3 regions of the Nonomuraea sp. B12E4 genome follow, and region 2 is predicted to be linked to each of the others. Evidence: riboswitches for the same ligand, from Rfam matches in the RefSeq annotation. Region 2 holds a riboswitch; each other region holds the start of a gene.
What was found. A riboswitch is a leader RNA that binds a small molecule or an ion and turns the genes downstream of it on or off. The one in region 2 is predicted to bind cyclic di-AMP.
Positions count from the first base shown of each region.

Region 1 (4,340 bases), on a different contig from region 2:
CCCCTCGAACAGCTCCTGCGCGTAGTGGAAGACCGCGGTGGCCGGGTCGAGGGAGAGCGGCCCGTACGCCGCGAGCCGGGCGTCGTGCCAGCCGCGGCCCTCGGTGAAGTCGATGGAGATCATGTGATCGGTGAAGAAAGTCCCGAAACCGGGGTTCGCCAGTACCTGCTCCCGCTCGGCAGCGGTGCGAGCGTGGTCGGAGAGCTGCACGTCGAAGCTGAGCTTCTGAGCGACGGTCATGACGGAGGTCCTTCTCTCTGCGGTTCTGCGCAATCTACCGAAGTCTGTGGGAGTGGGGCACTGCCCGAGGGCGGTGCGTACCTTCCTATTGTCTCGCTATATGGGATGACAAGCGGCTGATGGGGTGGTTCGCCGGTCCGCACACGAAAAAGCGCCTGGAGGTCCTCGTGGGAACCGCCAGGCGCTCGTGGGGACTAGGCGGTCCTAGCCGGATACTCGCGCGGTGATCTCGTCGCCGATCTCACTGGTGGTGCGGCTCGCCCCGCCGGCCAGCCGGTCCACGAGGTCGTCGGCGACGGCCTGCTCGACCCTGGCCGCCTCGGCGTGCAGCCCGAGGTGGTCGAGGAGCATGGCGACCGACAGGATCGTCGCGGTCGGGTCGGCCTTGCCCTGCCCGGCGATGTCCGGCGCGCTGCCGTGCACCGGCTCGAACATGCTGGGCGCGGCGCCCTCGGGGTTGATGTTGCCGCTGGCCGCCAGGCCGATGCCGCCGGCGATGGCCGCGCCGAGGTCGGTGATGATGTCGCCGAACAGGTTGTCGGTGACGACCACGTCGAACCGCTCGGGCTGGCTCACGAAGAACATCGAGGCCGCGTCGATGTGGCTGTAGTCGGTGGTGACCTCGGGATAGTCCGCCGCCACCCGGTTGACCGTGCGCTGCCACAGGTCGCCGGCGTAGGAGAGCACGTTGGTCTTGTGGACCAGGGTCAGCTTCTTGCGGGGGCGCGACCTGGCCTTCTCGAACGCGTAACGCACCACGCGCTCGACGCCGTGGGCGGTGTTGAGCGACTCCTGGGTGGCGATCTCGTGGGGTGTGCCGCGCCGCATGACGCCGCCGGTGCCCGCGTAGAGGCCCTCGGTGCCCTCGCGGACGACGATCATGTCGATGTCCTCGGGCGACTTGCCGGCCAGCGGCGTCGTCACACCGGGGAACAGCTTGACCGGCCGCAGGTTGACGTAGTGGTCGAACTCGAACCGGATGCGGAGCAGGAGCTCGCGCTCGAGCACGCCCGGCGGCACGCTGGGGTCGCCCACGGCACCGAGCAGGATCGCGTCATAGCCGCGCAACTCCTCGAGCACCGCGTCGGGCAGCGTCTCACCGGTGCGGTGATAGCGCGCGGCGCCCAGGTCATAGTGCGTGGGCTCGAACTTCGTGCCGACGGCCTCCAGGACCTTGAGCCCTTCGGCCACGACCTCGGTGCCGATGCCATCCCCGGGGATGACGGCCAAGCGGATGTTACGCGACTCCATGGCGGTACCTTACCGGCTCGTCTCGACTGACGAACACACCATCTCATTTCTCGGACGTCCGATTTTAGGTGGTTTACAACGCTTTGACCGTTTCGTTAGAGTTCGTCCAGCCTAATCCGCACACCGCTGTGTGGAGCCGGGGACCCAAATCTCCCCTGGGGCGAGTCGGCAGCCGCCGTAGGGCCACTTCCAGGCCCGAGCCCGTCAGCTAACCCGGTAGGCCACGTGGAAGGACAGACCATGCCTCGCATCACCACCTGCCTTGCGGCCACCGCCGCCGGGCTCGCCCTGGCCTCTCCCGCCCAGGCCGCCACCTCCCACAGCCCCGACGTCGTCCGCCCCCAGGCCGCCGACTCCGGCGCGATCACGCTGACCGGCCCCCAGGTCAAGCACGTCCAGCAGAAGAGCCAGCCCAAGCCGGCCTGGAAGATCGCCCTCAACTTCGCCATGCGCAAGCGCGGCATCCCCTACGTCTGGGGCGGAACCAGCGACAGCGGGTACGACTGCTCCGGACTCACGCTCAAGGCGTACGCGCACGCCGGGATCGAGCTGCCGCGAACCGCGGCGGAGCAGTACAACGCGTTCTCCAGGAAGATCTCCTGGAACCATCTCAAGCCCGGTGACCTGGTCTTCTTCCACGGACTGGGGCACGTCGGGATGGTCTCCAGACCCGGTTACATGGTGAACGCGCCGCACACCGGTGACGTGGTCAAGGAGGAGCCGCTCTCTGACTGGCGCAGGGAGGCGTTCGTGGGCGCCGTCCGGCCCGACCCCAAGGGCGTACGGCTCTCCACGAAGCAACACAACGACCCACCGCCTGCCATGCTCACCGCCACCCTGTGAGCGGACGCGGCCCCGCGGCACCACCGCGGCACCACCGCGGGGCCGCCGCGGGGCCGCCCGGTCACGGCCTCGCAGACGACAAGGCCCTGCCGGGGATGAAGCGGTCGGCCGGTTCTACCGGCTGGAGTTCTGGGGCGCGCCGCCGTTGTCCCGACGGTCCAGCGCGATCTGCAGGGCCTCGGCGGCCTGGTCCTCGTGCTCTTCGGCGCGGTTGGCGGCATACATCTCGTACATGTGACTCATCTCATTTCGCGAGCGTGCCAATGGGGACTCGGATCCCGATCGCGAATCCGATCGGGCCTGACCTCGTGGTCCGGGTCGCGGACCGGACGAAAAGGGGCTTACCGGCCGACGCATCGCCACACCCCGCGGCGGGTCGTCGACCTGCCCTAACAGGCCCCGCCGCGGCAGGTAATGAGTACGAGAACCTGGCGCATATCCCCACCACAGTACCCCGAGCGTCTCGTTGGATGTCCTAGCATCTCGTATCGTGAGACAAACAAGGGGGCCGCCCCCGGTGTGATCCGGGTGGCGGCCCCCTTTGTGGAGCAGGGTCGCTCAGTCCTCCAGGTCCACCGAGCGGCCGCTCTCGGCGCCGATCTCGGCCACGATCTGGTCGGCCACGTCGGCCGGGATCGCCGAGTCGACGGTCAGCGCGATGAGCGCCTTGCCGCCCTTGACGTCCCGGGCCACCTGCATGGAGGCGATGTTGATGCTGTGCTCACCGAGCAGGCGGCCGACCACGCCGACGATGCCGGGCCGGTCGGTGTAGGTGAAGAAGCACAGGTGAGCCGTCGGCTCGATCTCCATCTCGTAGCCGTTGACCTCGACGATCTTCGTGATCTGCCGCGGGCCGGAGAGCGTGCCCGAGACCGAGACCTGACGTCCGTCGGCGAGCACGCCGCGCACGGTCACGACGTTGCGCCAGTCGGGGCTCTCGGAGCTGGTCACCAGCTCCACGGCGATGCCGCGGTCCTTGGCCAGCAGCGGCGCGTTGACGTAGGTGACCTGCTCCTCGATCACGTCGGTGAACACGCCCTTGAGCGCGGCCAGCTCGATCACCCGCACGTCCTGGGAGGCGATCTCGCCGCGCACTTCGACGTCGAGCTTGGTGGCGACCTCGCCGGCCAGCGCGGTGAACACCCGGCCCAGCTTCTCCGCCAGCGGCAGGCCCGGCTTGACGTCCTCGGCGACCACGCCGCCCTGGACGTTGACGGCGTCCGGCACGAACTCGCCCGCGAGCGCCAGCTTCACGCTGCGCGCGACCTGGGTGCCGGCCTTCTCCTGGGCCTCGTGCGTGGAGGCGCCCAGGTGCGGCGTGGCGACGACCTGGTCCAGCTCGAACAGCGGGCTGTCGGTGCACGGCTCCTTGGCGAACACGTCGAGGCCCGCTCCCGCGACGCGTCCCTCCTTGATCGCCGAGTAGAGCGCGCCCTCGTCCACGATGCCGCCGCGCGCGACGTTGATGATGCGTACGGACGGCTTGACCGCGTGCAGCTCCCGGTCGCCGATGAGCCCGATCGTCTCCTTGGACTTGGGCAGGTGCACGGTGATGAAGTCGGCCTGCTTGAGCACCTCGTCGAGGCTGAGCAGCTTGACGCCCATCTGCGCGGCGCGCGCCGGCGGCAGGTAGGGGTCGTAGGCGATCAGCTCGACGCCGAAGGGCTGCAGCCGCTGCGCCACGAGCTGGCCGATCTTGCCCAGGCCGAGGATGCCGACGACCTTCTCGTCGAGCTCGACACCGGTGTACTTGGAGCGCTTCCACTCCCCGTTCTTCAGCGCGGCGTGGGCCTGGGCCGTGTTGCGCGCGCTGGCCAGGATGAGCGCGATGGTCTGTTCGGCGGCACTGGTGATGTTGGAGGTCGGAGCGTTGACGACCATGACACCGGCCTTGGTGGCCGCCTCGACGTCAACGTTGTCGAGGCCGACACCGGCCCGGGCCACGACGCGCAGCTTGGGCGCGGCGGCGATGGCCTCGGCGTCGACCTGCGTGGCGGAGCGCACGA
Region 1 covers NZ_JBDPME010000006.1:232,576-236,915, reverse strand. Annotated here, with positions in the region: gene ABGB18_RS16950 (branched-chain amino acid aminotransferase) at 1-240, opposite strand, end outside; gene ABGB18_RS16945 (3-isopropylmalate dehydrogenase) at 445-1,491, opposite strand; cyclic di-AMP (ydaO/yuaA leader) riboswitch at 1,590-1,729, shown strand; gene ABGB18_RS16940 (C40 family peptidase) at 1,732-2,334, shown strand; gene serA (phosphoglycerate dehydrogenase) at 2,893-4,340, opposite strand, start outside.
Region 1: it holds a riboswitch for cyclic di-AMP, as region 2 does, so the genes downstream of both, ABGB18_RS16940 (C40 family peptidase) here and ABGB18_RS36565 (GH25 family lysozyme) in region 2, are expected to answer to the same signal.

Region 2 (4,340 bases):
GTGCTGCACCCCGACCGGCGCCACGTCCGGCAGCAGCTCCATGGCGTACTTGGTGGCGGGGTATTCCGGGTGCAGGTCGTGCGCGACGACCTCGGGCCGCACGCCGAACAGGGTCTGGAGGCGGGCGATGCCCTCGGTGTACGCGCGCAGGGTGGCATAGTCGGCCAGGTCCCCGAGGTGCGGGGAGACGATCGCACGCCGCCCCTTGGCCAGGCAGAACGTGCTCTTCTGCGCGGCTCCGCAGCCGAGGATCTGCCGGGGCGCCCGGCCGGGCAGCATGATCGGGCGCGGGGCGTGGCCGCGCGAGCGCCGCAGCGGCATCGCCTGCCCCCGGAAGGAGCACACCACCGAGTCGTCGGCGGGCTGGTGGATGGGGCGGTCGTAGGTGAGGAACGCGTCCGCGATGCCGGCCAGGCGTTCGAACGCGTCGCGGTCGTCGTACGCGATGGGCTCGTCGGCGGTGTTGGCGCTGGTCAGCACGATCGGCGCGGCGACCTCGGCGAGCAGCAGGTGGTGCAGCGCCGTGTACGGCAGCATCACCCCGAGCCGCCGGTTGCCCGGCGCGACCGCGTCGGCCACATGCGCGTCCGCGCGCCGGGGCAGCAGCACGATAGGCCGGGCCCGGTCGGTGAGCAGGTCGGCGGCCACCGGGTCCACCTCGCACAGCCGCCGGGCCTCGTCCAGGTCTGCCACCATGACCGCGAACGGCTTGTCCGTCCGCCGCTTGCGCCGCCGCAGTGTGGCGGCGGCGGTCTGGTCGGTGGCCGGCACCGCCAGGTGGTAGCCGCCGACGCCCTTGACCGCCAGCACCCCGCCCGCGCGCAGCACCTCGGCGGCACCGGCCAGGACCTCGGCGGTGCCCGCCAGCACCCCCGCGATGCCCGCCAGGGCCCCGGCGGCGCCTGCCGGTGGCTCGCCCGGCGCGCCGACCAGGCTGAGGCGGGGGCCGCACGCCGGGCAGCAGATGGGCTGGGCGTGGAAGCGCCGATCCGCCGGATCGTGGTATTCGGCCCGGCAGTCGGCGCACATCGCGAAGCCCGCCATCGTGGTCAGCGGCCGGTCGTACGGCAGCCCGCGCACGATCGTCAGCCGAGGCCCGCAGTTGACGCAGTTGACGAAGGGGTAACGGTAGCGCCGGTCGGCCGGGTCGGCCAGCTCGGCCAGGCAGTCGGCGCAGGTGGCGATGTCGGGCGACACCAGTGCGCGGGACAGGCCCGAGGGGTCGCTCTCGACGATCAGGAACCCGCCCTCCGGCCGCGCCGCCCGTACGCCGGAGGTGACGGTCACGCGGTCGATGGCGGCCAGCGGCGGCGCGTCGCGTTCCAGCCGCAGCAGGAACTCCTCGATCTCCCGCCGGCCGCCCTCCAGCTCGACGAAGACGCCGCGGGCGTCATTGCCCACCAGCCCCGCCAACCCCAGCCCGGTCGCGAGCCCGTGCACGAACGGCCGGAAGCCCACCCCCTGCACGACGCCTTCGACCCTGACCCGCACCCCCATCGAGCCAGTGTGCAACGAAAGGCGCGGAAATCCCGGCTGGCACACCGGTACCACATGACAAGCACCATGACTGGCAGTCACCAGGGCATCCCGAGACCCCTCGGATGCCGCCGACAGGGCGTTTACCGACACACCCCAAGGATTCTTTACCGAGCCCACAACCCCTACGGATCCGGGGTTTCCGCACGTTACCCACCGCAGCCGCATTTGACCTACTTGCCACCTTTAAGTATCGATATATACCTTTTGGCAAGCGCGGCCGATGCTTTGACAAGCGTTCGTCGTAGTGTTGCCAGTTCGTTGACCAGGCCTAATCCGCACTCGGTGCGGGGCCGGGGACCCATCTTCGGGGGTGAATCGCCCGCCGGCTCAGACCGGCGGGCGTAGGGCACTTCCAGGCCCGAACCCGTCAGCTAACCCGGTAGGCGCGTGGAAGCAAGGAGTCACCGCCCTCATGCTGAACCCAAGCAAACGCTTCAGCCTCGCCATCGCCGGCGTTCTCCTGGCCGGCACGACCGCCGCCGCGGCCGGCACCGCGCTCGCGTCCGTCACCGACAACGACGAGCCGCTGGTGCCCGCGGCCCAGGCGCAGCCAGGGCAGCTCACCTACGGCCAGGACATCTCCAACCACCAGCCGCTGTACAACTGGACCACGAGCTCCGCCCAGTTCGGCATCATCAAGGCCACCGAGGGCCTCGACTTCCGCGACGCCTCCTTCGCCCGGCACTGGCAGGAGCTGGGCAAGAAGGGCATCGTCCGCGGGGCGTACCACTACGGTCACCCGCGCAACAACCCGATCGCCGAGGCGAACTTCTTCCTGGCCACGGTGAACGCCCAGCCCGCCAAGCGCGGCGACCTGCTGGTCCTGGACCTGGAGACCACCGACGGCAAGACCGTCTCCGAGGTCAACGACTGGGCCAGGACCTGGCTGTCGTACGTGAAGGACAAGACCGGCGTCGCCCCGATGTTCTACAGCAGTTGGCGCTTCGCCGACACCTACGGCCACGGCCTGTCGGAGTACCCGCTGTGGGTCGCCCACTACGGCAAGCAGAGGGGGACGGTCACCCCGCCCGCCGACTGGAAGTCCTGGACCATCCACCAGTACTCCGAGTCGCCCATCGACCAGGATGTCTCGACGCTGACTCCCAGCCAGCTGCGCGGCCTGGGCCGCCAGACGGCCTGACCGCCGACCGCTCAGTCCGGCGCCTGGTAGCGCTCCTCCAGGGTGGCGTGCTCGTCCAGGCCGATGAGCTTGTTGAAGTCGTCGAAGCCGAGCATGTTCGCGCATGGAGCGGGTGTCACCCTGGGCGGCGAGCGCTGGACCGCGCGGCGTACGTTGAGCGGTCTACACCCCCTGAACCGCCGCGCACCCCTGGGCTCCTTGTGGAGTCCGGGGGTGGGGCCGCGTATCGACTGGCCGGCGGCGTGCTCCCATGCACGCCCGAACTAGCCGCTTTCATGGTGGTGACGGGCCCGATCGCCCCCGCGATCACCAGGTACCGCCACCGTTGCGCCATCGCCCGTAGTCGCCCGTGATGAGCAGGTCCGCCGTCAGTGATGTCCGGAGCGGCGTCAAGGTCGCGTACGTCCTGGCGTCGCTCCGCCAAGGTGTCATGGTCATCGCCGTGACGTCAGGTCCACCCGCGGATCAGCGGCGGCGCCGCCGGCGGCGGGCGCTTCTGCTGTAGGCGCCCCTGTCCCTCGGGTTCGGGTAGGGACCTGTGACGACGATCGCAGCCGCCAGATAGTGCTGGACAGACATGACGTCCTCCTTGGTGTGAGTGCCGGGCGGGTGTGTTTTTCCCGGCACTCACACGTCCAACTGATCGAATACCCCCAAACTTCCCATTGAGTCGATTTATGGGATATTTATCCCGTAGGTTTTACCACTTCTGGACCGAGCCATGCCGTACCCGAACGGCCGAGACCGATAGTTGCCCCATCATGGGGGTACGCGTGGCAGCGGTGAGGCGCTCTACCGCATCGCCGGCTCCTGCACCAACGCCCTCACGCCGATGAGCCCCTACTTCCTGTTGGTGCTCGGCTTCGTCCAGCGCTACCGCAGGTCCGCCGGCATCGGCACGCTGATCGCCCTCACCCTGCCCCCTCAGCCTGGTGATGCCGGTGGCCTGGACGCTGTTCTTCCTGGCGTGGCGGGCCCTCGGCATTCCCCTCGGACCGGGCGCTCCCGTCCGGTGACCACCCCGTAGATCAGGGAACCTTCTGTGCCATCGGCTCCCGCGTGGACCGGCGTGGAGCTGCGCGAGGCGGGTGCCGGGGTGGGCGGGGGCGCGGTGGCGGGATGAAAGGATCGAAAGCCTTGGTACGACTGAAAGGCACTTGAGATGGCTCCGAACATCGCTACCGCACGCCGCGTCGAACTGCCCGAACTGCTCGACTTCCTTCGTCCCAGGCACCACGGGCTGCTGTCGACCACCCGCGCGGACGGCCGGCCGCAGCTCTCGCCCGTCGCCTGCGGGGTCGACGACGGCGGCCGCATCGTGGTCTCCACCTATCCCGACCGCGTCAAGGCGATCAACGCCCGGCGCGACGAGCGGGCCTCGATCTGCGTGCTGTCCGACGACTGGAACGGCCCGTACGTGCAGGTCGACGGGCGCGCCGAGGTGCTCGACATGCCCGAGGCCCTGGAGGCGCTGGTGGACTACTACCGGTGCATCGCGGGCGAGCACCCCGACTGGGACGACTACCGCGCCGCCATGGTCCGGCAGGACAAGTCGCTGATCCGGCTGCACATCGACCGCTGGGGCCCGATCGCCACCGGCGGCTTCCCGGCACGCCTGGCACAGTGACTCAGGGCCACGCGCGCAGGCCCTCGTGGCGGA
Region 2 covers NZ_JBDPME010000023.1:25,318-29,657, forward strand. Annotated here, with positions in the region: gene hypF (carbamoyltransferase HypF) at 1-1,497, opposite strand, end outside; cyclic di-AMP (ydaO/yuaA leader) riboswitch at 1,795-1,942, shown strand; gene ABGB18_RS36565 (GH25 family lysozyme) at 1,952-2,680, shown strand; partial or broken gene ABGB18_RS36570 (AbgT family transporter) at 3,459-3,696, shown strand; gene ABGB18_RS36575 (PPOX class F420-dependent oxidoreductase) at 3,843-4,307, shown strand.

Region 3 (4,340 bases), on a different contig from region 2:
GGCGCCTACGACCGTTACCTGGCCGGGCGGCTGGAGGACCGCACGCTCCCCCAGGACCGCATCCAACAGGCTCTCACCGAACTGCCGGGCTGAGATCCCCGGCTCCCGGATGGCCGCCCGCCGCGGGCGGCCATCCGTCAACGGGCCGTGGGGCGCTTGCCGTGGTTGGCCTTCTTCTTCTTGCGTGCCTTGCCCTTGCGTGCGCGCCTGGCCATAAGCCCACCTCCGGTGATCAGTGCGTCATGGGTCACCAACGTCTCTCGCCTGCCCAGCCTGCGCAAGCACTCCACTCCGAACTAACATTCCCCAACAATCGCGTGTCATAATTTGGTGGAATCTGTTGGAAGGAGCGGGCGTGCTCGCACAGCAGCGTCAACAGGCGATCCTGGAACGGGTGCGCAGCAGCGGCGGCGTCCGCGTCGCCGACCTCGTACGCGAGCTCGGCGTGTCTGATATGACCATACGCCGCGACCTTGAGGTGCTGGCCGAACGCGGGCTCCTGGAGAAGGTGCACGGCGGTGCCACCGCGCTCGGCCCCGGCTCGACCGAGGAGCCCGGCTTCACCGCCAAGTCCGCCCGCCAGCAGCAGGAGAAGGAGATCATCGCCCGGGAGGCCGCGCGGCTCGTGCGCCCCGGCACCGCCGTGGCGCTGTCCGCCGGGACCACCACGTGGGCGCTGGCCCACCACCTGATCTCCGTGCCCGAGCTGACCGTGATCACCAACTCGATCCCCGTGGCCGACGTCTTCCACCGCAACCCGCGCGCCGACCGCACCGTCGTGCTCACCGGTGGCGTACGCACCCCGTCCGACGCCCTGGTGGGCCCGGTGGCCGTGGCCGCGATCCGCCGCCTGCACGTGGACACGCTCTTCCTCGGCGTGCACGGGATGAGCGTGCGCGCCGGGTTCACCACGCCCAACCTGCTCGAGTCCGAGACCGACAGGGAGCTCGTGGCGGCCGCGCACCGGCTGGTCGTCCCCGCCGACCACACCAAGTGGAACACGGTCGGCATCAGCACCATCGCCGAGCTGACCGAGGCCGACGTGGTCGTCAGCGACGCGGGGCTGCCCGAGCAAGCACGCACCGAGCTGGCCGAACGGGCCGGAGAACTGATCATCGCGGAGGACTCGAGTTGAAACGCACCATCGCCCACCTGGCCGACGGCCGGGAGCTGATCTATTTCGACCGGCGGGACGACGCCGACAGGAGCGCGCTCGACCGGCGTCCGCTCGAGCCCCGGCCGGTGGCCTCGGAGCTGCGGTACGACCCGCTGACCGAGGAGTGGGTCGCGGTGGCGGGGCACCGGCAGACGCGGACGTTCCAGCCGGCGGGCACGGCGGCGGAGTGCCCGTTGTGCCCGTCGTCGGACACGCGGTCGACGGAGATCCCGGCCTACGACTACGACGTGGTGGCGTTCGAGAACCGTTTTCCCTCTTTTTCCGGAAATCTTGGGACTTATCACGATGTGGGCGGCTTGAGCGAAGCGCGGCCGGGGGTGGGCAGGTGCGAGGTGGTGTGCTTCACCTCGGATCATTCCTCCTCGTTCTCCCGGCTCTCTGACGCCCAGGTGGGCCTGGTCATGGAGGCGTGGGCCGACCGCACGGCCGAGCTGTCCGGGATCGAGGGTGTGGAGCAGGTGTTCGTCTTCGAGAATCGGGGTGAGGAGATCGGCATCACGCTCGCCCACCCGCACGGCCAGATCTACGCCTACCCGTACGTCACGCCCAGGACCAAGCTGCAACTCGGCGCCGCCGCGCGGCATCGGGGGCCGGGAAACCTGTTCGCCGACGTGCTGGCCGCCGAGCGGGCCGCGGGGACGCGGGTGGTGGCCGCCAACGAGCTGTGGACGGCCTTCGTGCCCGCCGCCGCCCGGTGGCCGTTCGAGGTGCACATCTACCCGCACCGGCAGGTGCCCGACCTGGCGGCGCTGTCGGAGGCCGAGCGGGTGGCGTTCGCGCCCCTCTACACCTCGGTGCTGCGGGCGTTCGACGGTCTGTTCGGGGTGGTGATGCCGTACATCTCGGCCTGGCACCAGGCGCCCGTGCGGCAGGACAGGGAGCTGGCGTACCTGCACCTGGAGCTGTTCAGCATCAGGCGCGCGCCCGGGAAGCTGAAATATCTGGCGGGCTCGGAGTCGGCGATGGGGGCGTTCGTCAACGACGTGCTGCCGGAAGAGGCCGCACGCATGCTTCGGTCACAGGTAGATCACTAATAGATTTCTAGTTAAGGTCGCATGACTCGCGATCTACCACTAATATCCCGATATGCACCGGCCGTAACGGTCGTTGCATGCCTAATCCCGGGCGTGTTGCCCGGGAGCCGGGGACCCATGCACCAGCGGGTGAATCCACGTACGTGGCAGGCGGCTCCCACGCCCGAACCCGTCAGCTAACTCGGCAGGCTGAGGGAGAGGAATGTCCTCTTGGCGGTATCGTCCCCCGCGACGCTTGCCATTGGTCTCATCACCGCCACCGCTGTCGCCCTCGGTCCGGCGACCGCGGCGTCGGCTGACCCCAAACCCACGGAAGCCCAGCTCCGCGCCCAGCTCAAGCAGCTCAACGGCAAGGTCGACAAGCTCATCGAGAAGTACAACCTCAAGCGGGTCGAGCTGGCCAAGGCACAACAGGCCGCCAAGACGGCCAAGGAGCGCCTGGCCGCCGCCGAGCGCACGCTGGAGACGTCCCAGCAGCGCGTGGCCGAGATCGCCAGGCTGCGCTACCAGAACGGCGACCCCTCGGTGCCCGCTTTCATGCTGCCGGAGAACGGCGCGGGGGCGGCCGTGATCGAGCAGCTCACGATCGAGCAGCAGGCCGTCGTGGAGTCCGTGGCCAGGGCCCGTGACGAGCGGAAGAAGGCCGCCGACGAGGCCGGCCGCCTGGCCACCCGGATCCGCGAGGACGCAGGCGAGGTGGCCGGGCAGCGCGACGACGCCGAGGACGTCATCAAGGACATCCGCGAGAAGCTCGAGGATCTCGTGCCGTTCGGGCCCGGCCGCAACGGCGACGGTAGCTGGGCGCCCGAACTGCCGACCGGCGCCGACAACATCACCGAGCGCACGCGGCTGATGCGGGCGCAGGTGCAGAAGAACTTCGCGCTGCCGTTCGCGGTGGGCTGCTTCCGGGCCGGCGCCAGCGGTGAGCACCCGCTGGGCCGGGCCTGCGACTTCATGATGAGCACGGGCGGCACGACGCCCAGCGGCGCCAACAACGCCCTGGGCGACCGCCTCGCGGAATGGGCCCTCAAGAACAAGGGCAAGCTGGGCGTCAAGTACGTGATCTGGAAGCAGCGCATCAACCTCGGCTCCGGCTGGCGCGCGATGGAGAACCGCGGCAGCATCACCGAGAACCACTACGACCACGTGCACATCTCGATGTTCTGAGCGCGCCGGCGGCTGATTCAGGTGAGGTCGATGACCGCCTTGCCGTGCAGGCGGCGCCCGAGGAGGGTGCTCGCGCGGATGGACGACGGTGGCGGGGCGTGGGTGACCCGCCTCGCGGCCGAGTTGCGAACGGTGTTCGCCGCCATCCCCGGCTCCCTGGCCCTCAGCGGAGCATGAATCCCGGCGGGGTGCACTTATGTACACCCCCGCCGGGCACCTAGATCGATTCTCCGCGGCGGCCTGGGAGCCTAGCGTCGGTGTCACGGCATTTAGAGGAGGCTGGAGATCATGACAAACGCACCGAGCCCCACCCGGCCCCGGAGGGCCCGCACCGTCGCCTTGTGGGCCCTGCAGGTGGTCGTGGCGGGGTTCTTCGTGATGTCGGCCCTGGGCAAGTTCGCGAACGCGGAGCCGTCCGCCTCGACGTTCGAGGCGATCGGGCTCGGCGACTGGTTCCGCCATTTCGTCGGCGTGCTGGAGGTGGTGGGCGCCGTCGGGCTGGTCGTGCCCCGGCTCGCGGGCCCGGCCGGGCTGGCGCTCGGCGGGCTGATGGTGTGCGCGACGCTGACTGAGCTGTTCCTGTCCGGCGGCACCATGGTGCTGCCCCTGGTCCTGCTGGTGCTCTGCGCGGTGATCGCCTGGGGACGCAGGGAGAGCACCGCCCGGCTCCGGGCCTCCGTCGCGGGCAGGTGACGCGGCATGGGCGGACGGCGGCCATGCTGTTGGGATGCGGCTCTTCGAGGACGACCCCATGTCCCGCCCGCTCACCTACCCCGGCCGGATCCCGGCGCGCCCCGGCGTCCTGGTGGACGACGCGTACGTGCCGCTGCGGGCCGCGGGGGAGGGGTGGCGGGCCGGGGGCGAACGGCTGGCCGACCTTCTGGCCCGCCTGGACCGCCCGCCGATGCGCCTGCGCCACCAGGTCGTCGCCGTCGGCTCCAACGCCGCGCCCAGCCAGTTAC
Region 3 covers NZ_JBDPME010000025.1:10,789-15,128, reverse strand. Annotated here, with positions in the region: gene ABGB18_RS37835 (TrpB-like pyridoxal phosphate-dependent enzyme) at 1-93, shown strand, start outside; gene ABGB18_RS37830 (DeoR/GlpR family DNA-binding transcription regulator) at 356-1,135, shown strand; gene galT (galactose-1-phosphate uridylyltransferase) at 1,132-2,211, shown strand; cyclic di-AMP (ydaO/yuaA leader) riboswitch at 2,280-2,416, shown strand; gene ABGB18_RS37820 (hypothetical protein) at 2,422-3,378, shown strand; gene ABGB18_RS37815 (hypothetical protein) at 3,396-3,524, opposite strand; gene ABGB18_RS37810 (DoxX family protein) at 3,667-4,071, shown strand; gene ABGB18_RS37805 (hypothetical protein) at 4,106-4,340, shown strand, end outside.
Region 3: it holds a riboswitch for cyclic di-AMP, as region 2 does, so the genes downstream of both, ABGB18_RS37820 (hypothetical protein) here and ABGB18_RS36565 (GH25 family lysozyme) in region 2, are expected to answer to the same signal.